Regions from separate parts of the Pantoea sp. X-Soil-YNGN-775 genome, predicted to be linked through region 1. Evidence: predicted binding sites of a transcription regulator. Region 1 holds the regulator's gene; each other region holds the start of a gene.
What was found. Region 1 encodes LexA, which represses DNA repair genes until DNA is damaged. Its sites were predicted from a motif close to TNCTGTATGTACATACAGNA; they were not measured.
Positions count from the first base shown of each region.

Region 2: the regulator LexA is predicted to act here: its motif matches at 3,222-3,241, upstream of AC6I8I_RS08220 (metal-dependent hydrolase).
Region 3: the regulator LexA is predicted to act here: its motif matches at 5,172-5,191, upstream of AC6I8I_RS21845 (YebG family protein).

Region 1 is NZ_AP035945.1:283,552-293,290, reverse strand. It holds gene zur (zinc uptake transcriptional repressor Zur) at 1-27, shown strand, start outside; gene AC6I8I_RS01295 (CsbD family protein) at 100-312, opposite strand; gene dinF (MATE family efflux transporter DinF) at 484-1,806, opposite strand; gene lexA (transcriptional repressor LexA) at 1,911-2,525, opposite strand; gene AC6I8I_RS01280 (diacylglycerol kinase) at 2,631-2,999, opposite strand; gene plsB (glycerol-3-phosphate 1-O-acyltransferase PlsB) at 3,129-5,552, shown strand; gene ubiA (4-hydroxybenzoate octaprenyltransferase) at 5,766-6,602, opposite strand; gene ubiC (chorismate lyase) at 6,662-7,174, opposite strand; gene psiE (phosphate-starvation-inducible protein PsiE) at 7,261-7,671, opposite strand; gene AC6I8I_RS01255 (UTRA domain-containing protein) at 7,743-8,450, opposite strand; gene AC6I8I_RS01250 (ABC transporter substrate-binding protein) at 8,667-9,728, shown strand.
Region 2 is NZ_AP035945.1:1,749,766-1,759,504, reverse strand. It holds gene AC6I8I_RS08240 (YniB family protein) at 1-517, opposite strand, end outside; gene hxpB (hexitol phosphatase HxpB) at 663-1,331, shown strand; gene kduI (5-dehydro-4-deoxy-D-glucuronate isomerase) at 1,508-2,344, shown strand; gene kduD (2-dehydro-3-deoxy-D-gluconate 5-dehydrogenase KduD) at 2,361-3,122, shown strand; gene AC6I8I_RS08220 (metal-dependent hydrolase) at 3,264-3,854, shown strand; gene AC6I8I_RS08215 (L-cystine transporter) at 4,007-5,398, shown strand; gene AC6I8I_RS08210 (DUF6515 family protein) at 5,591-5,965, shown strand; gene osmE (osmotically-inducible lipoprotein OsmE) at 6,036-6,371, opposite strand; gene AC6I8I_RS08200 (multidrug effflux MFS transporter) at 6,674-7,876, shown strand; gene nadE (NAD(+) synthase) at 7,995-8,819, shown strand; gene yddG (aromatic amino acid DMT transporter YddG) at 8,880-9,739, shown strand, end outside.
Region 3 is NZ_AP035946.1:408,493-418,231, reverse strand. It holds gene AC6I8I_RS21860 (glycoside hydrolase family 1 protein) at 117-1,511, opposite strand; gene bglF (PTS beta-glucoside transporter subunit IIABC) at 1,524-3,389, opposite strand; partial or broken gene licT (BglG family transcription antiterminator LicT) at 3,560-4,393, opposite strand; gene AC6I8I_RS21845 (YebG family protein) at 4,815-5,156, opposite strand; gene AC6I8I_RS21840 (SIR2 family protein) at 5,304-6,098, opposite strand; gene AC6I8I_RS21835 (non-canonical purine NTP pyrophosphatase) at 6,095-6,655, opposite strand; gene AC6I8I_RS21830 (ABC transporter substrate-binding protein) at 6,823-7,719, opposite strand; gene AC6I8I_RS21825 (amino acid ABC transporter ATP-binding protein) at 7,728-8,522, opposite strand; gene AC6I8I_RS21820 (amino acid ABC transporter permease) at 8,506-9,432, opposite strand; gene AC6I8I_RS21815 (GNAT family N-acetyltransferase) at 9,442-9,739, opposite strand, start outside.

The DNA.
Region 1 (9,739 bases):
GGTAAAAAGCGGGGAAAACGCGGGTAATGTGCACATCCTTGTGCGGGTGCCGGTATGAGCGTACCGGCGGGTAGGAGCTTTATCCGTAAATCTGTGTGATTACCAGCGGTAATCTTTGTTCTGACTTTCCCAGTCTGTTACTTCGCGCTCTGCATCTTCTTTGGCATAGCCGTAACGTTCCTGAATTTTTCCGACCAGCTGATCGCGTTTGCCTTCGATAACCTGCATATCATCGTCGGTCAGCTTGCCCCATTTCTCTTTCACTGTGCCTTTGAATTGCTTCCAGTTGCCGCTCGCTTGATCTTTATTCATGGCAGACCTCTATGTCATCCTTTGGTTACATCATTTATCTTGAAAGAAAACAAAATGACGATATAAAGCGCTGGTTCACTGCGCTGCTTACGGTTAATTGTAGTAGAAGATTTTAGGTTTGCCGAAACAATACAGAATAATCTGTAGCCTGAGCGCGTCAGAGGCTGGCTATCAGGCGTTAAACCAGCTGTTCTGCTGCCAGTGTTTACGCCAGATCAGCCACAGCGACAGACCACGCAGCGCCAGGAAAACGGTGACCGCCAGCCACAAGCCATGGTTGCCCAGCAGCGGGACGCTAAGCAGCGTCAGGAAGTAACCGAGTGCCGCCACCACCATGCTGTTACGCATCTCCCGGCCGCGGGTTGCACCGATGAACATGCCATCCAGCAGATAACACCAGACCCCCACCAGCGGCAGGATCACCTGCCATATCAGATAGCGATCGGCCGCCTGTTGCAGCTGTTCGATCGAGGTCAGCAGCGCCACGATGTGCGAACCGAAACACGCATAAATCAATGAGAACAGCAAGGCCACCACCAGCGCCTGTCGGCAGGCAGAGTGCCAGACGCGCAGCAGCCGGCTGCCATCCTTCGCACCATGCGCCTCACCGGCGAAGGCTTCAACCGCGTAGGCAAAACCATCCAGCGCATAGGCGGTAAAGGTGATAAACATCAGCAATACCGCGTTCACCGCCACCACCTGCGGACCGATGCGTGCGCCCAGCACCGTCAGCGAGGCAAAACAGAGCTGCAGCATTAACGAACGCAGCATAATGTCGCGATTAAGACGCAGCAGCCGCTTCATGTCACCGCGCCAGCTCTGCTTCAGCATTGCCGGGGTGATGCCACGCAGTTTCAATACCCGCCAGACCATCACCGCACCGACGGCCAGCGTTATATACTCTGCCAGTGCGGTCGCGGTTGCCGCGCCTGCCACACCCCAGTGCAGGCCCATCACCAGCCACAGATCGAGTACAATATTGACCAGATTGCCGATCACCAGCAGGATGACCGGCGCACGCGCGTACTGCACGCCCAGCAGCCAGCCAAGGATCACCAGATTTGCCAGAGTGGCGGGCGCACTTAACCAGCGGATCTGAATAAACAGTGCCGCCTGTTGCAAAACTTTGGGATCGCCGCCAATCAGATCGGCCGCCAGCGTAGTAATCGGCGAGCGCAGGCAGATGAACAGCACGCCAGCCAGCAGCGCAATAATTAAAGGCTGGGTCAGCGCACGTGTCAGTGCCAATTTATCGCCGGCACCAAAAGCCTGCGCCGTCAGGCCGGTGGTACTCATTCGAAGGAACAGCAGCAGCATGAAGAGGAAACTGGTGATTGTCGTACCGACCGCAACCCCGCCGAGGTAGACCGGGCTGTCGAGGTGACCAATGACAGCAGTATCGACCACCCCCAGTAAGGGAACGGTGATGTTAGAAAGGATCATCGGCAGCGCCAGCCGCCAGAGGTTTTTGTCGGTAGCCGTTAAAAAACGCATTCGCAGTTCCGTGCTCGGTGCCGCTGCAGAGAGGGGAGCAGCAGCGACAAAATTAGGGCAGACAGAATAGCATCAGATACTACGAATGCGTGGTTATGTCAGACTCAGAGCCATTCGCCGTTGCGAACCACGCCGACCGCCAGACCTTCGACCGTCAGCGACTGAGCGCGCGTATCGACGATAATTGGCTCAAAATCACTGTTTTCAGGCAGCAGATGCACAATAGCACCCTGCTTCTTCCAGCGTTTAACCGTTACTTCATCATCAATGCGGGCCACCACAACCTGGCCATTACGCACGTCCTGGGTTTTATGTACTGCGAGCAGGTCGCCATCCATAATCCCGATATCTTTCATCGACATTCCACTGACGCGCAGCAGAAAATCAGCAGAAGGTTTGAACAGGCCCGGATCAACTTTGTAATGGGTTTCGATGTGCTCCTGCGCCATGATCGGCTCACCGGCAGCAACCCGGCCAATCAACGGCAGACCTTCAGACGCATCTTCTTCCATCAACAGGCGAATACCGCGTGAGGCGCCAGAAACAATCTCAATCACCCCTTTACGTGCCAGTGCCTTAAGATGCTCTTCTGCCGCGTTCGGCGAGCGGAAACCCAGCTGCGCGGCAATTTCTGCACGCGTAGGCGGCATGCCCGTTTGAGTAATATGGTCGCGAATCAGGTCATAGACCTGCTGCTGCCTGCTGGTTAATGCTTTCATCCCGCCCCCTGGTTGTTTATACAGTCGCTGTGAGTATATACAGGTATTGGTGAAATGGAAACCGATTCTCAGGCAAAACGCGCCATCTGACGCGTTGTGGAAGGCTTATCGCAAATGCGACCAAAGCAGCGCGATCCAGACAAACAGTGCCAGTAAGATGCTGATCAGCACCGCCGCGGAGCCCATATCCTTGGCCCGTCCGGCCAAAGGGTGGCGCTCCTGACCGATACGATCCACTACCGCCTCAATGGCGCTGTTGAGGATTTCGACAATGACCACCAGCACCACAGCGCCGATCATCAGAATGCGGGAGACGATATCGACATCCAGCCAGCAGGCGACAATAATGGCGGCCAGCGCGGCCAGCGCCTCCTGGCGGAAAGCGGCTTCGTGTTGCCAGGCGGCGCGCAGGCCCTGCCATGAATAACCTGCGGCTTTCACTATTCTTACAAAACCGGTGGCATTATTTGCCATAGTAAGTGGAACCCTTTCATCGGATTGACGTCAATGTCTGGGCTGCGTGCAATTGGCACCACCACAGATCTTCGCTGCGCTTTCTGGTATGCTTGCGGCGCTTTGCTAACAAGAGGCTTCATGTTGTCTATGTCAGGTTGGCGTAAACTTTATTACAAATTACTGAATTTACCACTGTCGTTTTTGGTAAAGAGTAAGGCCATTCCGGCCGATCCCGTTTCTGAACATGGTCTGGACCCGACCCGGCCCATTATGTACGTTTTGCCTTACGATTCGAAGGCGGACTTACTGACTTTACGCGCGCAGTGCCTGCGGCATCATCTGCCCGACCCGCTTTCTCCGCTGGAGATTGATGGTTCGCTGCTGCCGCGCCACGTTTTTATCCACGATGGCCCGCGTGTGTTCCCCTATTTTGTCCCCAGCGTTGAATCGGTGAAAATCTTTCACGATTACCTGGACCTGCATCGCAATAATCCCAAGCTGGATATCCAGATGCTGCCGGTGACGGTGATGTTTGGCCGGGCGCCAGGCCGTGAGGTTCAGGGCGAAGATACGCCGCACCTGCGGGTGCTGAACGGTGTGCAGAAATTCTTTGCGGTAATCTGGCATGGACGCGACAGTTTTGTCCGTTTCTCGCCGACTGTTTCGCTGCGCCGTATGGCAACCGAACACGGCACCGACCAATCAATTGCCCAGAAACTGGCCCGGGTGGCGCGCATTCATTTCGCCCGTCAGCGGCTGGCAGCAGTTGGCCCACGCTTACCGGCACGTCAGGATCTGTTTAATCGTCTGCTGCAATCCAAAGCGATTGAAAAAGCGGTAGAAGACGAAGCGCGCAGCAAAAAAATCTCCCATGAAAAAGCGCAGCAAAATGCGGTTGAGATGATGGAAGAGATCGCGGCGAACTTCTCCTATGAGGCGATTCGCGTCACCGACCGCGTCATGGGCTGGCTCTGGAGCCGGCTCTATCAGGGCATCAACGTTAACGGCGGCGAAAAAGTTCGTCAGCTGGCGCAGGATGGCCATGAAATCGTCTATGTGCCTTGCCATCGCAGCCACATGGATTACCTGCTGCTCTCTTACGTGCTTTATCATCAGGGACTGGTGCCGCCGCACATTGCCGCCGGTATCAACCTCAACTTCTGGCCAGCCGGCCCGATTTTCCGTCGTCTGGGCGCATTCTTTATTCGTCGTACCTTCAAAGGCAACAAACTGTATGCCACGGTGTTCCGTGAGTATCTCGGTGAGCTGTTCACCCGCGGTTACTCGGTTGAATACTTTGTTGAAGGAGGACGGTCACGTACCGGTCGCCTGCTCGATCCGAAAACCGGCACCTTAGCCATGACCCTGCAGGCAATGCTGCGCGGCGGTAATCGCCCAATCACCCTGGTGCCGATTTACATCGGCTATGAGCACGTGATGGAAGTGGGTACCTACGCCAAAGAGCTACGCGGTGCGGCGAAAGAGAAAGAGGGTTTCATGCAGATGCTGCATGGCTTACGTAAGCTGCGCAACCTCGGCCAGGGCTACGTTAACTTTGGCGAACCGCTGCCGCTGGTTAACTATCTCAACAAGCGGGTGCCGGAATGGCGTGAGTCGATCGATCCTATCGAACCGCAGCGCCCGAGCTGGTTAACCCCTACCGTGAACGACATTGCGGCGAGCTTAATGGTACGTATCAATGAAGCGGGTGCGGCCAATGCCATGAACCTGTGCGTCACCGCGCTACTCGCCTCACGTCAGCGCTCACTAACCCGCGAACAGCTGATTGAGCAGCTTGAGTGCTATACCCAGCTGCTGCGTAACGTGCCTTATTCAGCCAACGCTACGGTGCCCGATCTCTCCGCAGAGGCGCTGCTGGATCATGCGATGGGCATGAATAAGTTTGAGAGCGAGAAAGACAGCATCGGCGACATCATCATCCTGCCGCGTGAGCAGGCGGTGCTGATGACCTACTACCGCAACAATATCCACCACATGCTGGTGATGCCGTCGCTGATTGCCGCCATTGTGCAGCAGCATCAGACCATGAGCGAAGCCGGGCTGTTGCGCCAGGTGAGTCTGATCTACCCGATGCTGAAGAGTGAACTGTTCCTGCGCTGGCAGACCGATGAGCTGCCGCAACTGCTGACCGAACTCTGTCAGGAGCTGGCGCGTCAGGGACTGATTACGCTTGAGGCTGGCCAGCTGCGCTTTACCGCGGCGCGCTACCGTACGCTGCAACTGCTGGCGGCCGGCGTGCGTGAAACGCTCCAGCGCTATGCCATCACCTTCTCTATTCTCAGCGCCAAACCGGCCATTAACCGCGGGACGCTGGAGAAAGAGAGCCGCACACTGGCGCAACGTCTGTCAGTGCTGCACGGTATCAACGCGCCGGAGTTCTTCGATAAAGCGGTCTTCACCTCACTGGTTCTGACGCTGCGCGATGAAGGTTATATCAGCGACAGCGGTGATGCAGATGTCGCGCAGACCCTGGCAACATGGCACATTCTGGCCGATCTGGTCACCAGCGATGTACGCATGACCATCGAAAGCGCCGTGGCCCACGACTAAATGCCCTGCGCAGTAAAAAGGCGACCCCGTGAGGTCGCCTTTTTTGTGCCTGAACGATGCTGCGCTGCAACTGCACCCTTTCCTGCCTGACTATCTGTGCCGGAACCTTCTCCTGCCTGACGAATTGCCTGAACTGTACGCTGAGTCCCGTCACGCTGAATCGCATCGGTTCTTAGCCCGCCTGCAACCCGCCCGGCCTGTCGATCACCACGATTACCACAGTTGGCTAAACGGCGGGGTATTCATCAACACACCGAGGAACAGCACCAGCCCGACATAGTTGTTGTTGAGGAAGGCTTTAAAGCAGGCCGGGCGTTCACGCCGGGCGATCAGCGTTTGCTGGTAAATAAACAGGCCAGCCGCCAGCAGTAGCGTCCCGTAAAACGCCACGTTGAGCTGCAGCAACATGCCAACCCACGCCATCAGCAGCAGCGTTGCCAGTTGCAGCAGGCCGATTATCAGCTTGTCGAAACGGCCAAACAGAATCGCGGTCGACTTAACGCCAATCTTCAGGTCATCGTCGCGATCCACCATCGCGTACTGGGTGTCATAGGCCACCGTCCAGCAAATGTTGGCGAAGAATACCAGCCAGCAGACCAAAGGTAAGGACTCACTAACTGCCGCCCAGGCCATCGGAATCGCCCAGCCAAACGCGGCCCCCAGCACCACCTGCGGCAGATGGGTATAGCGTTTCATAAACGGATAAACCCAGGCGAGCGCCAGACCGACCACCGAAAGCAGTATCGTCATCAGATTCATGGTCAGCACCAGCGCAAACGCCACCAGCGCCAGCCCGGCGAACAGCAGTTTGGCTTCTCTGGCACTGACCGCGCCGCTGGCTAAAGGCCGATGCCTGGTCCGCTCAACATGCCCATCCACCTTACGGTCAGCAAAGTCGTTAATGACGCAGCCGGCGGCGCGCATCACGAAAACGCCGGCAACAAACACCAGCAGCACCGGAAGCGGCGGGATCGCCATATCAGCCAGCCATAAGGCCCACAGGGTGGGCCACATCAGCAACAGGGTGCCGATCGGCTTATCAATGCGCATCAGGCGGCTATAGGCCTGCCATTTATTGATGTGTAAGCTCTTTTCCACCACAGATTTCCTCAGGCCAGATCGCGATAAAGCGGTGAAGCCGGTAAAAACAGTTCCGTCAGCAGCAGCGGTTTGCCGGACAGCCGCAGACGCGAGCGGCGTCCCCACAGCGCATCAACCTTGCCCGGCTCGATAAAATCACGGGTTAGGGTTGAAGAGGAGAACAGATAACGCCCCAGCGGACGCGTACCCAGCTGTTGCAACATCGCCTCCGGGCCATTCAGGGTGCTTTCCGGTACCAGCGTGCGGCCAGCCAGCCAGGGTTCACCGTCGCCGAACAGCAGCACTTCCCGCAGCCAGAAGCGTTTGTCGTCCGGTAAAAAGGCTTTTTCTTCTCCCAACTCGCTGGCATCAATAAAGCCTTCACGTACCGGCTCTACCGTCACCTGCTGGCAATGCTGCTCAAAACGGCGCGTCATGGAGTCTTCTTCCATCAGCCAGTCGAGCAGCGACGGCGCAAGCGGAGCCTGCGTCGGTGAAAGCCAGTTAAGCGCACGTAATAAGCTGAGCGCGTCTTGCGACATAGCACCACTCCCAAAAATTTTCAGGGCGTCAGTTTAGCGCAGAGTCGCGGCATGAACACCTGCTGTCGTTACAGACGGCAGAGGGTTTATTCACGTTTGAGGCGGTTGCTGTTCGCCAGCCACAGCGTCACCACCAGAATCAGGATCGCGGCAGAGTAGCAGAGGGTGTCGAAAGGATTTTTATGATCGACAATAATCAGGCGAATGATCGCGGTGATGCCGATATAGACAAAATAGCGTAGCGGGAAGTGATAGCCAGACTGGAAATATTTCACAATCAAAGCGATAAACTCAAAATAGAGGAAATAAATCACAATTCCCTCTATCAGCAGATAGGACGATGCCTGTTCACCGGTGCTGAACAGCACGTTAGCCAGGTGAATGGTTTCTTTGCCGAGAAAAACGATAAGGATAATCGCCAGGCTAAGCAGACCCAGATTCAGCACCCATTGCAATACGGTCGCAAGGTGGCGGGCCAGGGGATTCTTGTCACTCATGTAGCGCCTCAGAAGAGAGTTAGTAGCGGACGCTATCATGCGTGAGTGTGACCTGAATCACAATATGGCCCTCAGGCTTCGACATCAACACACAGCGCATCGTAGCGCCAGTATTCACAGTCGCAGTCAATTACCCGTTTTTGCCGATCGCGATTAATCCGGGTAATCAGCAAGCCCGGACTGCCAGGCGCGACGTTCAGCGCCGGCGCGGCGATCTCCGGCAAAGGGCCGGGCAGAATGGTAAAGCGCGCCCCGCCATAGCGAATACCGTAGCGCTGGTCATAGAGATCGGTCAGTGAACGGGTAAGATCTTCATCCAGCAGGCCGGGGAAAAAACGCGGATTAAGGTAATGTTCAACGTACAGCACCGCCCGTCCGTCAATGCGCCGCAGGCGGCGAATGCGGTAAACCGTTGATCCCGGTGCCAGCAGCAGCGCTGTCGCTATCGCGCCCTGCACCGCGACCTGTTCAGCCGCGATCACTTCGGTGGTCGCCTGACGCCCCTGCTCCGTCGCCATGGCATGAAAATGGCTGTGATGCAGCGGGTTATAGATCAGTCGTGGCGGTGCGATAAACCAGCCACGGCGCAGTTCACGGTAAATCATTCCCTGCGCCTCCAGCTTGCCTAACGCTTCACGCAGGGTAATGCGGGTGGTGCCAAATGCCTCGCTCAGGGCCCGTTCCGCAGGCAGTCGCCCGCCGCTGAACTCACCGGCCTGTATGCGGCTCAGCAAGACGCTGGCGATTACGTCCGCCGTTTTGAGTGCTATCGACTCCACAACAGTAGCCTCATTTTGGTGCGATTTCGCACTGTAACCGTTCAGATAAGCGTCCCAGACCCTGCCTGCCGCGTTGAGTCGCTGCGGGCTTGCCATCCGCTATCCGCCACGCGCCCTCGCTTTGTCATAAATCGTTCATATACAGGGGCTACATTGGCTCGGTTCTTGCTGGACTAGACCAGCCAGGCCCATCAACTTACACCCGGAGCAACTGAGATGAAAGCGTTTATCGCCTCTGTAGTAGCCAGTGCTGTAGTGCTCGCCCTGCCCGTTGCGCAGGCTGCCGATAACGACCTTGCCGCGCTGGAAATAGCCGCGCGCAGTGAAGGTCAGGTTAACAGCGTCGGCATGCCGGACAGCTGGGCCAACTGGAAAGATACCTGGAACGACATCAGCAGCAAATACGGCCTGAAACACAGCGACACTGACATGTCGTCTGCCCAGGAGCTGGCGAAGTTTGACGCGGAAAAAGAGAACGCCAGCGCCGATATCGGTGATGTGGGCGCGGCATTCGGCCCGGTGGCGGTGGCGAAAGGCGTTGCTCAGCCTTATAAACCGAGCCACTGGGATCAAATCCCCGACTGGGCCAAAGACAAAGAGGGGAACTGGGCGCTGGCCTATACCGGCACCATCGCCTTTCTGATCGACAAGCAGCAGGTTAAAGATATTCCGCACAGCTGGGCCGATCTCAAAAAAGGTAAGTATGTGGTTACTATCGGCGACGTCGGTGTGGCTGCTCAGGCTGCTAATGGCGTACTGGCTGCAAACTACGCTTTAGGCGGCGATGAGAAGAACCTGAAACCGGCGCTGGCCTTCTTTGCCGACCTGGCTAAACAAGGCCGGCTGGGCGTCACCGATCCGGTGATTGCCAACATTGAAAAAGGCGAAGTACAAATGGCGGTGGTGTGGGACTTTAACGGCCTGAACTATCGCGACCAGATCGATAAAAATCGTTACGAAGTGGTGATCCCGTCTGACGGCTCCGTGACCTCTGGCTATACCACCATTATTAACAAATACGCGAAGCATCCGAATGCCGCCAAACTGGCGCGCGAATATATCTTCTCAGACCAGGGTCAGATCAATCTGGCGAAAGGTTACGCCCGCCCGATCCGTGCCGAGCATCTGACCCTGCCTGCCGATGTTCAGGCTCGCCTGCTGCCGCAGTCTGAATACAAAAATGCCCGTCCAATCCACGATCAGGCCGCCTGGGATAAGTCCTCGAAAATGCTGCCGCGCCTGTGGCAGGAAAATGTCGTCATCAATATGCAGCAGTAAATCGCGGCAAG
Region 2 (9,739 bases), 1.5 Mb from region 1:
ACAGCGCGAAATAGCCAGCGATAGCAATCACCACCGGCAGGACGTACAGCGGGAAAATCTGCAAAAAGATGGTGTGGCGTGGGACGCGTACTTTCTCTTCCAGCTGCTGGCGGGTACGCCCTTCACTGCCCTTCACCTGCTCCAGTATTAACTGATCCTCAATCCCTTCTTTGACATGACGCACCTGGCGTCCCATCCGCGCGCCTGATGATTCCAGCGCCAGCCCGACAAAGATCAGAATATAGATCAGCCAGAATCCGAGGTTCATCTGACCGTTAAATTCCGGCACCGGCGAGTTATGCCAGAACACGTTGAGGAACGGAGTATTAAAGCGGATCATATCGACGATTACATGGACGAAATCGAGCATCACTGCATCAATGCCAGGCTGCTTTTCGCTGTGCTTAAACATAAAGCTCAGTACAGAAATAATGGTCGAGAGTAGCGCCAGTAAAAAAATCACCCAGCCAGCCACACGCTTAAGGATGGCGATGCGGCCAGCCTGTTGATAGGTCATGATATCTCCTGTACCCAAAATCCAATTTGCTGTAAGTCTACCTGCCAATGCTGAAATTTCCCAAATAAAGCGTGGCTGGCTGCTGTCCGTCCCGCAACCGGCCGATCAATGCTAAGGTAAGTCAGACTTTATAAGGAGACCTCAGATGCCCTATCACCGCCCCGTTCTCGCCGCATTGTTTGACATGGATGGCTTATTAATCGATTCCGAGCCGCTGTGGGATCAGGCTGAACTGGATATTTTTTCGACGCTGGATGTCGACCTGTCACGCCGCAACGAGTTGCCCGACACACTCGGCTTACGCATCGATCAGACTGTTCGTATGTGGTACGAAACGCTGCCGTGGAACGGTCCCAGTCAGCAGGAGGTCACGCAACGCATCATTGCCCGCGCGATGGCGCTGATTGACGAGACGCGTCCCCTGTTGCCCGGGGTTGAGACCGCACTGCAGCTGTGCCGGCAGCACAACCTGAAAATCGGCCTCGCCTCTGCCTCACCGCTGGCGATGCTGGAACGGGTACTGGAGATCTTCAACCTGCGGCACTATTTCGACGTGCTCGCCTCGGCGGAAGCGCTGCCTTACAGCAAACCCCATCCGCAGGTGTATCTCAATGCGGCCGCCAGCCTGGCGATCGATCCGCTTAACTGCGTCACGCTGGAAGATTCTTTCAACGGCATGATCGCCACCAAAGCGGCGCGGATGCGTTCGATTGTGGTGCCCGCTGCGGCGCACCGCAACGATCCGCGCTGGGCACTGGCGGATGTCCGGCTGGATGACCTGACCCGACTGACGCTGGCCGATTTACATGGCTAAGTGCAAGCCCGCCAGCAGGCGGGCTTTTTTTACCCGTTTCGCCGTACTGTTGATCTACTCCGCAAATAATTAAAACAACGTTTCATTTTTATTGAATTCATATCCCGCTCTGCCTAAGATGCCCAGACAGTCCCTGTTCCGGGGCATGCTTAACCTGATCTGCAGAGAGGCCTGAGATGGACGTTCGTCAAAGCATTCACAGTGATCACGCCAGACAGCTGGACACTGACGCGCTGCGCCGCGAGTTTCTGATTGAAACGATTTTTACTGCCGATAACTACACCCTGACCTACAGCCATATCGACCGCATTATTATTGGTGGCGTGATGCCGGTGAATAACCCGGTAACGATTGGCGATGAAATGGGTAAACAGTTAGGCGTCAGCTATTTTCTTGAGCGCCGCGAGCTGGGTATGATCAATATCGGTGGCCCCGGACTGGTAGAAGTGGACGGTAAAAGCTGGGAAATCGGCCATGAAGAGGCGCTCTATGTCGGTAAGGGCGCGCGAAATCTGCTGTTCCGCAGCCTGAATCCGGCCCAGCCGGCGAAGTTCTACTACAACAGCGCCCCTGCGCATGCCACCTTCCCGGATAAAAAAATCACCTTACAGGAGGCCGCCACCGCCACGCTCGGCGATCCTGCCACCTCCAACCGCCGCACCATCAATAAGTTCATCGTGCCGGATGTGCTGCCGACCTGTCAGCTCACCATGGGCTTAACCAAACTGGAGGAAGGCAGCCTGTGGAACACCATGCCGTGCCACACCCATGAACGCCGCATGGAGGTCTATTTCTATTTCGACATGAGCGAGGAGAGCGCGGTGTTCCACATGATGGGCGAGCCGCAGCAAACCCGTCACCTGCTGGTGCATAACGAACAGGCGGTGATTTCACCCAGCTGGTCGATTCACGCCGGCGTCGGCACGCAGCGCTACACCTTCATCTGGGGCATGGTGGGCGAAAATCAGGTCTTTGATGACATGGACCACGTCAAAATCAGCGAACTACGCTGAGCAGAGGAGAAATATCATGATACTGAATGCGTTTAGCCTGGAAGGGAAAGTGGCGCTGGTGACCGGCTGCAATACCGGTTTAGGACAGGGTATGGCGCTGGGCCTGGCGCAGGCGGGATGCGACATCATCGGCGTCAACCGCGAAGGACCGGACGAGACCCAAAGCAAAGTGGAAGCGCTGGGCCGCCGTTTCTGGCCGATAAAGGCTGACCTGATAAAAACGGAGGTGGTCGGCTCGGTAGTAGAGCAGGCGCTGGCCGCAGCCGGTAAAATCGACATTCTGGTGAATAACGCCGGGATTATCCGCCGCGAAGATGCACTGAACTTCAGCGAGCAGGACTGGGATGATGTGATGAATCTCAACAGCAAGAGCCTGTTCTTTCTGTCACAGCAGGTTGCCCGGCAGTTTATCGCTCAGGGTAACGGCGGAAAAATTATCAATATTGCCTCAATGCTGTCGTTTCAGGGTGGGATCCGCGTGCCCTCTTACACCGCATCAAAAAGCGCGGTGATGGGGCTGACCCGACTGATGGCGAACGAATGGGCGAAGCACAACATTAATGTTAATGCGATCGCCCCCGGTTACATGGCCACCAATAACACCCAACAGTTACGCAGTGATGAAGCGCGCAGTGAAGAGATCCTCGGGCGTATCCCGGCCGGTCGCTGGGGCGCACCCAACGATATGATGGGACCGGTGGTGTTCCTGGCCTCAGCGGCCTCTGATTACGTTAACGGCTTTACGCTGGCGGTGGATGGCGGCTGGCTGGCGCGCTAATTTATCGGGCGGACAGGCCGCAAGGATTGTCCGCTTTTTTTAGCTAAATTCACGCTTCGTTACAGCGTCACATGTTCTCATTCACTGGATAAATCCCTATACTGGATGCATCGACAGTTTTATTTGCAGCCAGGTTCCATCATGACGGCCGAGGGCCATATCATTTTTGCCATTGCGAGTGCTATTTTCGCTAAACGTGCTGAACTTACACCGGTGCTGGCGCAGGCAGACTGGTGGCATCTTGTTCCGTCGGCACTGCTGACCTGCCTGTTGCCCGATATCGATCATCCAAAATCGCTGCTCGGGCAGCGGCTACGCTGGCTCTCCCATCCGATTGCACGGGCGTTTGGCCACCGCGGTTTTACCCACAGTTTACTGGCGGTGGCCGCCGGGCTGTGGCTGTTTCAGCTTAACCTGCCGGCGGAATCGCCGATTCCGCCTGATGTACTGCAGGGACTAACGCTGGGTTATCTCAGCCATATTGTTGCTGACATGCTGACACCTGCAGGCGTACCTCTGTTATGGCCCTGCCGCTGGCGCTTTCGTCTCCCTATTCTGAAAAGTCAGAAAGGTAACCAGCTTGAGCGGGCGTTATGCCTCGGACTGGTCGGTTATGCGCTGTGGTTCCCGGTGGGCATGCCTTCGTTTGGTGCAAACGGCTGGCCCGCTCAGCTGTTTGATACGCTACAAAATGGTGTCGGACGGCTAATTTCCAGCCAGACTGCGCATTAAATCAACAAATTAAGCGATTAAGTTATAAAGCATGCCATTTGGATATAAGGCCTGCACCCTCTCCTGCTGCTACCATTCCCGCAGTCTTAATTCGTGATTAACATTATGCGGTTTTCCCGACGCGGAAAACCGCATTACTCTGGAGTTTCAGTATGGACCTTCCTCTTACGCTTAACCTCGTCGCCTTTGTGGTGCTGCTGGTGTTGCTCTCCCGTTTCAGCCGCAACAACTGGAGCCTGTCGAAGAAAGTGCTGACCGGTCTGGTGATCGGCGTACTGTTCGGCCTGGTGCTGCAGCTGATTTACGGTGAAAACAGCGCGGTGGTTAAAACCTCCATCAGCTGGTTTAACATCGTTGGCAATGGCTACGTGCAGCTGCTGCAGATGGTGGTAATGCCGCTGGTGTTTGTTTCGATTCTGAGTGCGGTTGCCCGCCTGCATAACGCCTCTTCGCTGGGTAAAATCAGCGTACTGACCATCGGCGTGCTGCTGTTTACCACCGCTATCTCGGCGCTGGTTGGGGTGTTCGTCACCGGCCTGTTTGGTCTGAGCGCTGAAGGTCTGGTGCAGGGTGTGCAGGAAACCGCGCGTCTGAGCGCCATTCAGAGCAACTACGTCGGCAAAGTCTCTGACCTGAGTGTGCCGCAGCTGGTGCTGTCCTTTATTCCGAAAAACCCGTTTGCCGATCTGACCGGTGCCAATCCGACCTCGATCATCAGCGTGGTCATCTTTGCTGCCTTCCTTGGTGTGGCCGCGCTGCAGCTGCTGAAAGATGATGAAGTAAAAGGTCAGCGCGTGCTGGTGGCGATCGACACGCTGCAGTCGTGGGTGATGAAGCTGGTTCGTTTAGTGATGAAGCTGACGCCGTACGGTGTGCTGGCCCTGATGACCAAAGTGGTAGCCGGTTCGAATCTGCAGGACATCATCAAACTGGGAAGCTTCGTGGTTGCCTCTTACCTCGGTCTGGCAATTATGTTTGGCGTCCATGCGCTGCTGCTGTCGGTCAACGGGATTAACCCGATGCGTTTCTTCCGCAAAGTGTGGCCGGTGATTACCTTTGCCTTTACCAGCCGCTCCAGCGCCGCCAGTATTCCGCTGAGCGTTGAGACGCAAACCCGTCGCCTCGGCGTGCCAGAGTCGATTGCCAGCTTCTCAGCCTCGTTCGGTGCCACAATCGGCCAGAACGGCTGTGCCGGTCTCTATCCGACCATGCTGGCAGTGATGGTTGCGCCAACCGTTGGCATCAATCCGTTTGACCCGCTGTGGATCGCCACGCTGGTCGGGATTGTCACGCTGAGCTCGGCTGGCGTGGCCGGTGTCGGTGGCGGTGCGACCTTCGCCGCGCTGATTGTACTGCCCGCCATGGGCCTGCCGGTGACGCTGGTAGCGCTGCTGATCTCCATCGAACCGCTGATCGACATGGGCCGTACCGCCCTGAACGTCAATGGCTCCATGACCGCCGGTTCCCTCACCAGCCGCTGGTTAGGTCTGACCGATAAGCGCGTACTGGACAGCGATGAACACGCCGAACTGGCGCACCGTTAATCCCACATCAACCTGGCGCGCCCGCGCCAGGTTTTCTGCTCTTCCCCTTTCTCTCCATAATTTCCCCGCTTGATGGCGACGCCGTTAAGAAAACGTTAAGCAAGGTAAACAGGCGAAAATTCGCCGCTTTAGCGCTTGTCTTTAGTCGCTAAAAGGCCAATTCTGCAGGCAGTCTTATAAGGAGAATGCCCGATGAAAAAAGTTATCGCCTCCCTGCTGGCGTTAACCCTGTTAACCCCGGCTATCGCTTTCGCTCATCCTGGCGGATGGGGTCCACATGGTGGTGCTGGTCCACACTGGGGCGGGCCCGGTCCGGTGCGTTTTTTACCTGAAGCCGCAACAGCGGTGTTGATCGGCGGACTGACCTATTACCTGCTTAACGGCAACTATTATCAGCGCCATGGCGAAGAGTATGTGGTGGTCGAACCGCCTGAAGAGCGCCGGGTCAGCGATGACATGCGGGTGCTGGACTTCAACGGTAAACGCTTTTATGTGCAGCAGGGGCATTACTACCAGCGGCAGATAGATGGCGATTACGTCGAGGTTCCACGGCCGGCAGGCTTATAACAGCTGCAACGAAAAACGGCCCGTCAGATGACGGGCCGTTTATTATTCGATTAGGGCTACTGCAAATGCCTTACTGCTGAACCTGCGGATCGGTATCGTATTCCGCACAGCTCTGGAAGCCGTAGTTCATTACGCGACCGGTATCGTTGTAGCTAACGAAATAGGTCTGTGCTTTGCCGTCACGCTGGCCCAGTACATAAGTCTGGCAGGTGCCACGCGCGTGAACCATGGTGATTTCAGTCGACGGTGTGCCGGCGATCTGACGAACCTGGTCACGGGTCATGCCTTTTTTAACATCCTTCACCACTGGCTTAGTCACGTAGCTTTCAGCGCGGTCGTAAGTCGTACAACCAGACAGGGCAGCCAGCGTCAGCGCCGCAGCGATACATCCCATCACTTTATTCATCTTGTTGTTCCTCATTTATTGTCCATGTGCAGACAAGCCTGGAACATAAATTCAGGTTTATCAAGTTTATGGCGAACTTTTAATGCACTGGCAATCGTCAGGATTTCGTAAAGAAGGCTGTTTTGCTGTCAACGGGCACGTATAATCTGCGCCAAAAAACAGGCCCCTTAGCCAGACTAAAAGCGTCGCCGGGGCGCGGGTTGCCGTCACCGGCTGTTCACGGGATGACGCTGGCATCAGTAACTGCCCGCTAACGCGTTGTCTGCCTTTCATTCACTCATCGCTTCAGATACTGAGGATAAATGACACCTGCACATTCTAACCGGCTGGTTTATGCCATCACGCTGGGCCTGCTGGCCGCACTCGGCCCGCTGTGTATCGACCTTTACCTGCCCGCGCTGCCCCAGCTGGCCCGTGACCTGCAGACTGAAACCGCCACGGCGCAGCTTAGCCTGACCGCCGGACTACTCGGTCTGGGTGCCGGCCAGTTAGTCTTCGGTCCGATGAGTGACAAATTTGGTCGCCTGCGGCCGCTGGCCCTGTCGCTGGTGCTGCTGTTTATCGCCTCAATTGGCTGTGCGCTGGCGCAGGATATTCATCAGCTGCTGCTGGCTCGCCTGTTTGAAGGTTTAGCCGGCGCGGGCGGTGCGGTGTTATCGCGAGCCATCGCCCGTGACATGTACAGCGGTCACGAGCTGACCCGCTTCTTTGCCCTGCTGATGCTGGTAAACGGTCTGGCACCGATTGCCGCTCCGGTACTCGGCGGCGTGCTGATGACGGTGCTTAACTGGCGTGGCATTTTTGTGGTGCTCGCCTGTATTGCGATACTGCTGATTCTGCTGGCGCGCTGGAAACTGCATGAAACTCTGCCCGAGACGCGCCGCAGTAAAGGCTCGATTTTATCCGCCTACGCCGCGCTGGGCCAGGTGATTACCCATCGTCCTTTTATGGGCTTCTGCCTGACTCAGGGCTTTATGATGTCCGGCATGTTTGCCTATATCGGCGCATCGCCGTTCGTGTTGCAACAGCTCTACGGCCTGTCGCCACAGGCGTTTAGCTTCTGCTTTGCGGCTAACGGTGTCGGACTGGTGATCGCGTCCCAGACCAGCGCCCGTCTCTGTCCGCTGTGGGGAGAATATCGGGTGCTGAAAGGCGGACTGACGCTGGCGTTTGTCGCCTCCAGCCTGCTGCTACTGGCCGCACTGACGCAGGCGCCGTTACCGCTGCTGCTGGTAGCGCTGTTCTTTACCATCGCCAGTAACGGGGTAATTGCGACCACCGCTTCATCACTGGCGATGCAGAGCCAGGGCCATCGCGCTGGCAGCGCTTCGGCAGTGATTGGCGTTACCATGTTCACGCTGGGTGCCATCACCGTGCCGATTACCGGTATTGGCGGAACCTCAGTGCTGAGCATGACCGCCACCATTTTTGGCTGCTTTATGCTGGCGATCCTGATGTTCCTGCTGCTGGCAAAAAAACCGCTGCCGCAGGTGAAAACTGTCTGATTTCGCAACGGTTAACTGAAATCCGCTGCCGCTTTGGCTTGTTGTTTTCGCTGAGTCACGTTAGCTTTAATAAAACGTTCGCATCGAGCCGACGGGCCACTGACCTGAGGAGAAGTTCATGTCACTGCAGCAGGAAATCATTGAAGCACTGGGCGTTAAGCCCACTATCGACGCCGATCATGAAGTACGCGTTAGCGTCGATTTTCTTAAGTCCTACCTGAAGCGGCACAGCGGCCTTAAGACGCTGGTGCTGGGGATCAGCGGCGGCCAGGACTCCACCCTGGCGGGTAAACTGGCGCAGCTGGCCATCAGCGAACTGCGCCAGGAGAGCGGCGATAACGACTACACCTTTATCGCGGTGCGCCTGCCCTATGGTGTGCAGGCCGATGAGCAGGATTGTCAGGACGCACTGGCGTTCATTCAGCCCGATCGGTCGCTGGTGGTGAACATCAAAGAGTCGGTGCTCGCCAGTGAGCGGGCGTTGCAGGCGGCCGGCATTACGCTGTCTGACTTCGTGCGCGGCAATGAAAAAGCGCGTGAGCGAATGAAAGCGCAGTACAGCATCGCCGGCATGACCCAGGGCGTGGTGGTCGGCACCGACCATGCAGCTGAAGCGGTCACCGGCTTCTTCACCAAGTATGGCGATGGCGGCACCGACATTAATCCGCTGTTCCGCCTCAACAAACGCCAGGGCAAACAGCTGCTGAAACAGCTTGGCTGTCCGGAGCATCTCTACCTGAAGAAACCGACGGCCGATCTCGAAGACGATCGTCCCGGCCTGCAGGATGAAGTAGCGCTGGGCGTGACCTACGAGATGATTGATGACTATCTGGAAGGTAAAACCATCGATCCTGATAACGCAAAAATCATTGAAGGCTGGTATCTGAAAACCGAGCACAAGCGTCGCCCACCGATTACCGTTTTTGACGACTTCTGGAAGTAACCCTGCCCCTCCCTTGCTGCGGCAAGGGAGGCTCTGCTGCCTTACCCGCTTGAGAGTGACATGCCTGCTGCTGCCCCACGCGCCACCCTGATCGGTCTGATTGCTATTCTGCTCTGGAGTACCACCGTTGGCCTGCTGCGCAGCGTCAGCGAAGCCTTTGGTGCCACCGGCGGCGCTGCACTGATCTATACCACCACCGCCCTGCTGCTGTGTGTTACCCGCGGTCTGCCCAAACCAGGCGCGATGCCCGCCGCCTATTTAGCTATCGGGGGCGCGCTGTTTGTCGGCTATGAAATCTGTCTGGCGCTGGCCATCGGGCTGGCCAGTAATCGCAGCCAGTCGCTGGAGCTGGGGATGATCAACTATCTCTGGCCCTGTCTCACCGTGGTGCTGGCGATCCCGTTTAATCAGCAGCGTTTTCGCCAGTGGCTGTGGCCGGGACTGGCGCTCTCCCTGCTGGGTATTGTCTGGGTAATGAAAGCCAATGGCGGCGGTTCGCCCGCCCAAATGTGGCACAACCTGTTGCGTAACCCGACCGCCTATTCGCTGGCCTTTATCGCCGCCATCACCTGGGCACTCTACAACAATGTCACCCGTCGCTATGCCAGAGGGGCGAATGGGGTCACGCTGTTTTTTATCCTGACCGCGATGGCGCTGTGGCTTAAATACTTCCTGAATGCGCCAGCGGCACCGATGACGTTTAGCCTGGAGCCGCTGCTGCAGGTGTTATTTATCGGGGCGTCGACCGCCATCGCTTATTCAGCGTGGAATCACGGCATTCAGCACGGCAACCTGACGCTACTGGCGACCGCCTCTTACTTCACGCCGGTTTTGTCCGCACTGCTGGCTTCGTTATGGCTGGGTCTGACGCCGCCGCTGGCATTCTGGCAAGGAGTCGCGATGATCACGCTCGGTTCGCT
Region 3 (9,739 bases), on a different replicon from region 1:
GTAAGAGAACAACGGGGTGAAAGGCGCTGCGGCGCATGAGTAGCGCGGCGGCAGGATGCATCGCGGCGAAATCGCGGCGAAAAGGTGCTCGCCGCGACAACAGCGTACTGCGTCGATTACTGTTTTAGCGACGCACCGTTGGTGCTAATCACCTCTTTGTACCAGTAAAAACTCTTCTTCCTGCTGCGCGCCAGCGAGCCGTTCCCGTAATCATCCCGATCGACGTAGATGAAGCCGTAGCGCTTAGAGAGTTCAGCTTTTGACGCGCTGACCAAATCGATGGGTCCCCAGCTGGTATAGCCCAGCACCTCAACGCCATCGTCGATCGCCTCGCGGACCTGCACCAGATGGTCGTTAAGATAGCTGATGCGATAGTCATCCTGCACCCTGCCTGTTGCATCGGGCTCATCCCTGGCACCAAGGCCGTTTTCAACGATAAACAGCGGTTTTTGATAGCGATCCCACAGCACATTTAACAGCGTACGCAGTCCGACCGGGTCGATCTGCCAGCCCCATTCCGAGCTGGTAAGATGCGGGTTCGGCACCATGCTCAGGATATTACTCCGCGCGCGCTGGCTATGCGCTTCGTCGGCGGTTACGCAGCCGGTCATGTAATAGCTGAACGAGATAAAATCAACGGTCGATTTCAGCGCCTGGCGATCGGCATCGGTGATATCCAGTCGGATGCCATTATCGCGGAAGAAACGCAGCATGTAGCCAGGATAACTGCCGCGGCACTGCACGTCGCCAAAAAACTGCCAGCTGCGGTTTTCCTGCAGGGTTTTGAGCACGTCATCGGGCTTGCAGGTCAGCGGATAGACCAGGCCGCCAAGCAGCATGTTGCCGATTTGAGCGTCAGGAATGATCTCGTGGCAGGCGTTGACCGCCAGCGCACTGGCCACCAGCTGGTGGTGAATGGCCTGGTAGATTTCGCTTTTGCTGCTGCCGTCCGGCAGTCCGACGCCGGTCATTGGCGCATGCAGCGACATATTAATTTCGTTGAAGGTCAGCCAGTGCTTCACTTTTTGCTGGTAGCGTGCAAAAACGGTGCGGGCGTAACGTTCAAAGAAACTAATCACCTGGCGGTTGCCCCAGCCGCCGTACTGCTTCACTAACTGCCACGGCATTTCATAGTGTGACAACGTCACTAATGGCGTGATGCGGTGTGCCGCCAGTTGATCAAACAGCCGGTCGTAAAACGCCAGCCCGGCTTCATTCGGCTGCGGATCGTCACCGTTCGGGAAGATCCGCGTCCAGGCGATAGAGACGCGCAGGCAGCTGAAGCCCATTTCAGCGAACAGTTTGATATCTTCCGGGTAGCGATGGTAGAAATCGATGGCGATATCTTTAATGCTGCTGCTGCCGGGCTCACGCTCGACGATGGGACCAAAGATGCCCTGCGGCTGGACGTCAGAGGTGGAAAGCCCTTTGCCTTCTTCGCGATAAGCGCCTTCAACCTGGTTTGCGGCCAGTGCGCCGCCCCATAAAAATGTATTCGGGAAACTCTTCATCACCTGCTCCTTTTAGTCGTGGCTTACGCTGAGCAACGGCGCACCGGCAACCACGGCGCTGGCCGCAACGGTCACCACCTGCTGATACGCATCGCTGTTACTGATAATGATCGGGGTCGCCAGATCGTATCCGGCGTCAATAATCGCCTGACGGTCGAAGGTCAGCAGCAGGTCACCCGGCTGCACCTTGTCGCCGACGTTCACATGGGCGATGAAGGGTTTGCCGTCGAGTTTGACGGTATCGATCCCGACGTGAATCAACAGCTCGATTCCGCTGTCGCTCAGCAAGCCAATTGCGTGTCGGGTCTGGAACAGAGAGGCAACCACGCCGGCAAACGGTGCAATAACCTGATTTCCGGAGGGAATAATCGCGGTGCCCTGGCCGAGCAGGCCGCTGGCGAACGTAGCATCAGGCACCTGGTCGAGAGCCAGTACGCTACCGGTCATCGGTGAGAGCACCTCATTTTCACGCAAGGTAACCGGCAACGCGGTTTCTGATGGACGGCGCGCTGCTGGCACGCCCGCCAGCAGCGTCAGAGTAAAACTCAGCACCAGCGCTACCAGAGTGCCGATGATGCCGCCCCACAGCGTGCTATCGACGCCACCCGGCGGGATCATCTGGGCAATTGTGAAGATATTGGCAAAGCCGAAGGAATAAACGTGAGTATCACTAAAGCCGACAATGGCACCGCCGATCGCCCCGGCGACGCAGCCAAAATAGAACGGGCGACGCAGCGGCAGGTTAACGCCATAGACAGCCGGCTCGGTGATACCGAAAATTCCGGCGGTGACCGACGACCCGGCCAGCACTTTCAGCCGTGCGTCACGGGTACGCAGCAGCACCCCGAGCGTGGCCCCTACCTGCCCCATTACCGCAGGCAACAGAATCGGTGCCATGCTGTCGTGGCCGAGCACCGCCAGATTATTGATCATTAAGGGCACCAGTCCCCAGTGCAGACCGAAGATCACGCAGACCTGCCAAAGCGCGCCCATCGCCGCGCCCGCCAGCCACGGAGCCAGCTGGTAAATCCACTGATAGCCGTTTGCCAGCATCTGGCTCATTCCGGTCGCCAGCGGCCCAATCAGCAGAAAGGTCAGGGGCACGGTGATCACGATACAGATCAGCGGGGCAATGAAGTTTTTCATTGAGGAGGGCAGAAAGCGGCTGCTCTGTTTTTCCAGCCAGCAGCTCAGCCAGGCGGCAAGAATAATCGGGATCACTGAGGCGCTGTAGTTAATCCAGGTTATCGGTATGCCTAAAAAATCTTCGCTCACCGCCCCCGCCTGCTGGCTGGCCTGGAAAGCCGCGATCATGGTCGGATGGGTCAGCGCCCCGCCAATGCTCATGGTGATAAACGGGTTGCCGCCGAATTTTTTCCCGGCGGTATAGCCCAGCACCAGCGGAAAGAAAAAGAACAATGCATCACTGGCGGCGAACAGGATCTTGTAGCTGCCGCTGTCGGGGGTCAGCCAGTTGCAAACCACCGCCAGTGCCAGAAAGCCCTTGAGAATACCGGAGGCGGCCAGGATACCGATAAACGGGGTAAAAATGCCTGACACGATATCAATCAGGCGGTTGAACAGGTTGCCCTTGTCACCTTTTTTATCATGTACGCTGGGCGCGTCTTCTGCCAGACCGGCTTCTTTGCTGACGGCCTGCCAGACATCGTGGACGTGGTTGCCTATCACCACCTGAAACTGACCGCCGCTTTCGACCACCATGATCACGCCCGGATTCTCTTTCAGGCTGCGGGCATCGGCTTTGCCGTGATCCCGCAGCCTGAAGCGAAGCCGGGTGGCGCAATGTACCAGACTGACGATGTTCTCTCTGCCACCGACGTGGCCGAGAATATCTTTCGCCAACGCGTGATATTCCATCTTGATTTCCTTATAGCCATGGCCCGCAGGCGCCGAATGACTGAGTAAAAAAATAAAAAAAACCCGAGAGCAGCCTGTGTGTTCAGGCCGCGCTCAGGTTTTGCCTGCGTTAAGCAGTAACAATCCAGTTTCAGGACAATCCAGTTTCAGGACAATCCAGTTATCGCGTTTTAGCGTGCTTCTTTTCTCACCCGCTCGATATGAAGGGTGAGGAACATAATTTCTTCTGCAGTCAGCTCGCGCTGATAGCTTTTTTGCAGGTGCTGCGCCAGTTTTTCGGCACATTTCCAGGCTTTGGCGTAGTTATCTTTCACTGCCTGATGAAGTGAGATATCGTCATTCTGCACCACGGTACGTGTCAGCATTCGCTGAGCAAAAAACTTCAGGTGAGTGACAAAGCGCTGTTAGCTCAGCGACTCTTCATCGTATTCAATCTGTAACTGATATTTCACCAGCTGCAGGATCTCCTGCAGCACCCGCGTGACGTGCATCACTTCTGGCATTTCGCTGTTGAGCTGCGCCGTGACCAGATGTAAGGCGATGAAGCCGGCTTCATCTTCGGGCAGCTGGACGTTCAGGCGCTGAGCGATAATGGCCCGCGCCTCCTGCCCCAGTTCAAACTCTTTCGGGTAGAGCCGTTTAATCTCCCATAGCAGCACATTTTTTATGGTCAGGCCTTTATGCTGCCGTTCAATCGCAAAATGGCAGTGGTCAGTGAGGGTGATATACAGGCTCTCCTGCAAGATCCCCAGCCGCTGGGTGGCAAGCTGAATGATGCGATCGCAGGTGGTCATCACCTCCAGCGGAATTTGCTTTAACAGATCCCCCAGCCGATGCATCAGTTCATCGCTTTGCAGCGCAAAAACCTTCTCAACGCGCGCCTGATCAAGCGTATCGCCGACGCGCTGCTGAAAGGCCAGCCCGCGCCCCATAACAACCTGCTCGCCGCCGTGTTTATCCTGAACAACCACCACATTATTATTAAGAATTTTGGCGATTTTCATTGGAACCCCAGAAACAAAAAAACCTGACCTCCGGCAGAAGCCAGAAAATCAGGTTTTGCCTGCCGAAGCAGTAACAATCCAGTGGCGCTACTGTAGCAGTTTCAATCGCAGCCTCAATCAGTTACGAAAAGAAACGTGATACAGATCGTTGTTGGTGACGTGATTTGCAGCAAGGCGCGATCAAAAATATAACCCGCTACGGGTTTACCGCGAAACGCCTTAAATGCAGGCATAACGGCGTACGCTATGTATAGGTGGCAATTTCAGAATAACGCTTTTTCAACGCAAAGCGGTGTAAGCAACGGTCGTTTCAGGCAGGGATTTTGGGTAGGGATGGCAAGCAAGCGGCATAAGGTGAGCATCGGTGCAAGAGACAGCCAAAACAATAACGCCGGAAGGATCGCTTCCGGCGTAAATCGGATCAGGCTGCTTTTACCGCACGGACTTTTTTACTGCCCGACTCTTCAGCCTTGTCATCGGCGCTGTCTGATGCCGTCTCAGACTGACGGGTTGCTGCGGCAACCGGCTCAGGCAGTTTGCTGGTGCGCAGAATATGCTGCACGGCATCTTTCTGCTCGGCGATCAGCAGGCCCAGAGTTTCCGCCTGCGTCTCATCCAGTGCGGGTTGATGCTGTAACAGCCAGTCGGTGAAGGCTTCGGCCATATCGAGCATTTTGTCGTAGGCATCGGCCTCTTTCTTATTGGCAAACGTCATCTTCTCTTCACCCTTTCTGACGACTACAAATTTTGTTTCGACAGCCATGTTTTTGCCCTCTGATACTGTGTATACATACAGTATATCACGACGATGATGCTTTGCCAGCAGAGAATAGAGTTTATCGGTTATCCCCGGCATAACCTTAACCGGGCACAAACTTTACCTACTCTGTCGGGGAAGGCGCGTTGCCGGCTACACCAGCAGCGCCTCAAGAAAATCGGCCAGCGCTTTGCGTGGGTCATCCTCTTCCGAGACGATCATCTCGATCCCCCACTGCCCCAGCACCTCTTTTGCTACCGGATTATTGCGGTTGGTAAACAGATACGATTTCGGCCGCGCCGTCGCCAGCCCGGTGCGGCCCCACATTTTTGTCAGCCGGTAAAACAGCAGCCGAATATTGAAATCGCTGATGCTGTAGCCGACAAACAGCACCGAGTTGCCCATCACGTCATGGGTCAGTTTGATGTCGAGCGGCGAATCGAAATAGAGTCGTTCAAAGTAGCTGCTTTCATCCAGCACAATAGAGGTGTCATCATCGAAATCGCCGTGCAGCTTAATAATGTGGCGTTTATCTTCGGTCAGCGACACCAGATCGGCGGCGTTAGCCACTTTGTAATACGGGACGCCATGCGCATCGTGCGCCGCTTCCAGCCAGCGATCGTAATTGGTGGTATAGATGCGGGAAAAGTTGCCCTGAGTGATCATGGTGTGGATTTCTGAGGTCCGGACATCAATATCCGGTCGATGCCATTCGCGGTCCATCCAGCTTCGCAGCGGGCCGAGCGAACCTTTCTTCTGTTTGTAATATTCCGCCAGCGACAGATGGGTGCCATAGGTGTTGAAGATTTTCGGATCGTAACCCAGCTCATTGGCGAGATGGGCAATCAGCTCATGCCACTCCGGCAAGCCGAGATTGCGTGAGATGCCCGCGCCGGCAAACAGAATCAGCTTACCGGAATCATAAGCACGTTTAAGTTCAGGTTTCATGCGACTCCCCGAGCCGTTTTCAAAAAAGTGGCGAAGCGATCGAGCGCGATGCGCCGCATCGAAATCTCATTCTTGAGTTCACCCATTTCGGCAAATGTCTGATCGTAACCTTGCGGGATAAAGACGCAATCCCACTGAAAGCCGCGTGTCCCGGCCGGTTCCGCGGCGATGGTACCGCGCAGCTCACCGGAAAACTGATACATTTTGCGGCCATCGCAGTAGCCCAGCACGGTTTTAGCCGTCACGGCCTGGCTGTCGAGCCCCTGAACCAGGGCGGTAAAACGCTCCGCATCCAGCCGGTTCCAGAAGATGCGGGTCAGCCCGGCCGGCAGCCCGTTCAGGCCATCCAGATAGAGTCCGGTATGCTCAACGAACAGCGGTCGTCCAATCAGTGAAAAGGCCTTGGTCAGCTTATCGCGCACCAGGTCGAGTTCGTTTTCAGTCTGAATTTCTTCGATACGACGGGAGATAGGCAATACTTCGACCCCGACAGGTTCGAGGATTTTGCGCACCTCCGCCAGCTTTTGCTCATTGGCAGAAAGGAATCTGATTTTCATGGGGCTTCCAGGTTAATTGCTCCACCGCGCGCTGAATCGACAGGCGGGCAGGATAGATCACTAACGCTGGAGAGTGTAGCGCAATTATGTGGTCCGCAGCCGTGATGGTCGTTTTGCCACGGGGGAAGAACCGGCAGAATAAACGGCGCCGAAGCGCCAGAGCAGGATCAGTACTGAATACCGGGGGGATTCACCGTAGAGTGGGCGATGGCTTCATCCTGTTCGCCCCAGCGCGTCAGCACCTGCTGATACTGACCGCCGCTGATGGTGCCATCAATGGCGGCCTGCAGTGCGGGTGCCAGCCCGTTGCCCTTTTTGGTGGTGACGGCGACCCAGGCGCGAAACGGCCCGCTGCCAACCAGTTTCGTTTGTCCGCGTGACGCCGCCTTCCACGCTGCCATCGAGTGCGGCCCGAACATCGCATCGGCACGTCCCGACAGCAGGGAAAGCGTGGCCGAGGCGTCATCGGTCAGATAGATCGGTGTGACTGCCGGCAACCCTTTGGCCTGGTTTTGCCGATCCCAGCTCAGCAGGATTCGCTCCTGATTGGTGCCGGACGCCACGATGATGCGTTTACCGGCGATATCGGCGGGCGCATTGATCGCGCTGATTTTACTGTCGATCTTCACCACGAAAGCGTGATTATCGGCGCGATAGGTGGCGAAATCGTACTTCTTTTTGCGCTCTTCGGTCACGGCGATGTTAAACATCGCCACATCGTAGCGGCCGGCGGTGATCCCCAGCGGCCAGTCCTCCCACGATGCCGGTACCAGCTTCAGTTTTAATCCCAGACTGTCGGCCAGCAGCCGGGCAATATCGGGATCGCTGCCGATCCGCGAGACATTATCCGACGCCAGCAGCGACAGCGGCGGCGAGTTGGTGGCGGAAGTCGCCACCGTCAGGGTGCCTGGCTCAATAAAAGTAAAGTTTGGCGGAATTTTGGCGATCGCCGCCGGATTGGCGGGCGCATGAATCGGCGTTTCATTCTGCCGGATGTCGGGTTGTTCAGCGGCGAAAGTGGCCAGCGGCGACAGCAGCAGCAATGACAGAGGGCTCAGCTTCATCGTCACCCTCACAGCACGCGCGCCAGAAAGCGCCGGGTTCGCTCATGGCGCGGATTGTTCAGCACCTGGCTGGTACTGCCCTGTTCTACGATTCTGCCGTCGACCATAAACACCACGTTATCAGCCACTTCACGGGCAAAGCCAATCTCGTGGGTAACGATCACCAGCGTGGTGCCGGAGCGCGCCAGTTTTTTGATCACGTCGAGCACCTCGCCGACCAGTTCCGGATCGAGCGCCGAAGTGGGTTCGTCAAACAGCATCACTCGTGGATTTAGCATCAGCGCCCGGGCAATGGCGATACGCTGCTGCTGGCCGCCTGACAGATGGCGCGGCCAGGCGTCAGCTTTATGCCGCAGACCGACAATATCCAGCAGCTCACCGGCGCGCTCAATCGCCGCCGCTTTGGTGAGTTGTCGATGGGCAATCGGTGCCTCAATCAGGTTATCCAGCACGCTGAGGTGCGGGAACAGATTAAAATTCTGAAACACATAGCCGACGTTGATGCGCTGACGCAGGATCGCCTGCTCTTTCAGTTCGTAGAGTTTATCGCCGCGCTGCTGATAGCCGATGTAATCACCGTCAATCTGGATAAACCCTTCATCCACCCGCTCCAGATGATTGATGGTGCGCAACAGGGTCGATTTGCCGGAGCCGGAAGGACCGAGGATCACCGTTACCGATCCCGGATCCAGCGACAGTGACACTGCATCCAGCGCTTTGTGTTTGCCAAAACTTTTACTGACGCCGGTAATGCTGATGGCTCCGGTGGTGTGTGATGTGCGGTAATCAATGGCTTCGGACATGGCTGATCTCCTCGGTTGGATTGAGAGGCGTGACGCGGTTGCGCCACTGCCGCCAGCGCGACGGCTGCGGTTCGCGGGTCACACTGCGGGCCAGCCAGCGTTCAACGCTGTGCTGAATCACCGACAGCACGGTGGTGATAATCAGATACCAGGCGGCGCCGACCATCAGCAGCGGGATCACTTCCTGGTTGCGGTTGTAGATCATCTGGATGGTGTAAAACAGTTCCGGCATCGCCAGCACGTATACCATCGCGGTGCCTTTCGCCAGGCTGATGATCTCGTTAAAGGCGGTGGGAATGATGGCGCGTAACGCCTGCGGCAGAATGATGCGGAAGGTGCGGCGGGTTGCCGACAGTCCCAGTGCGGAGGCCGCTTCGACCTGACCGTGATCGACCCCCAGAATCCCGCCGCGAATGATCTCCGCGCTGTAGGCCGCCTGCACCAGGGTTAAGCCAATCACCGCCGCCGGAAACTGGCCGAGCACGTTAATGGTCTGAAACGCGCCCCACGACAGCGATGTAAACGGGATGCCAATCGACAGGGTGTCGTAGAGATAGGAGAAGTTGTACAGGATGATCAGCACCACAATCAGCGGCAGTGAACGGAACAGCCAGATATAACCCCACGCCAGAGTGCTCAGCAGCCACGACGAGGAGAGGCGCGCCAGCGCCAGCAGACCGCCAAAAATCAGGCTGAACACCGTCCCCAGCAGCGTCAGCAACAGCGTCTGACCCAGACCATGCAGGATCACCGGATCGAAGAACCAGCGGGCAAACACGCCCCATTCCCAGCGCGGATTAAACGCCACCGACTGGATCACCCCCGCCAGAATAAACAGGGCGACGATCGCCCCGACGGTACGGGCCGGGTAACGCGCCGGCACCACCTGCAGATGTTGATGCTTGCTCATTGTCCCTCCTTAACTCGCCTGTGCGACGTCCGGCACGCCAATCACTTTAATAAAACGCAGCCGGCCATCGTGCGGCGGCTGACCATAACGTTCCAGATCCCCGCTCAGATCAAACTGCGGCTGATAGCCATGGCCGGTGTAAAGCCGCACCGCCTCCGGCTGGCGGAACCCGGTGGTGAGAAACAGCCGCTGATAGCCGGCCCGCAGCGCACGCCGCTCCAGCTCTTGCAACACCACCAGCGCCAGCCCCTGACGGCGCAGATCGCTGCGGGTCCAGATGCGTTTCAGTTCCGCCGTCTGCGGGTCA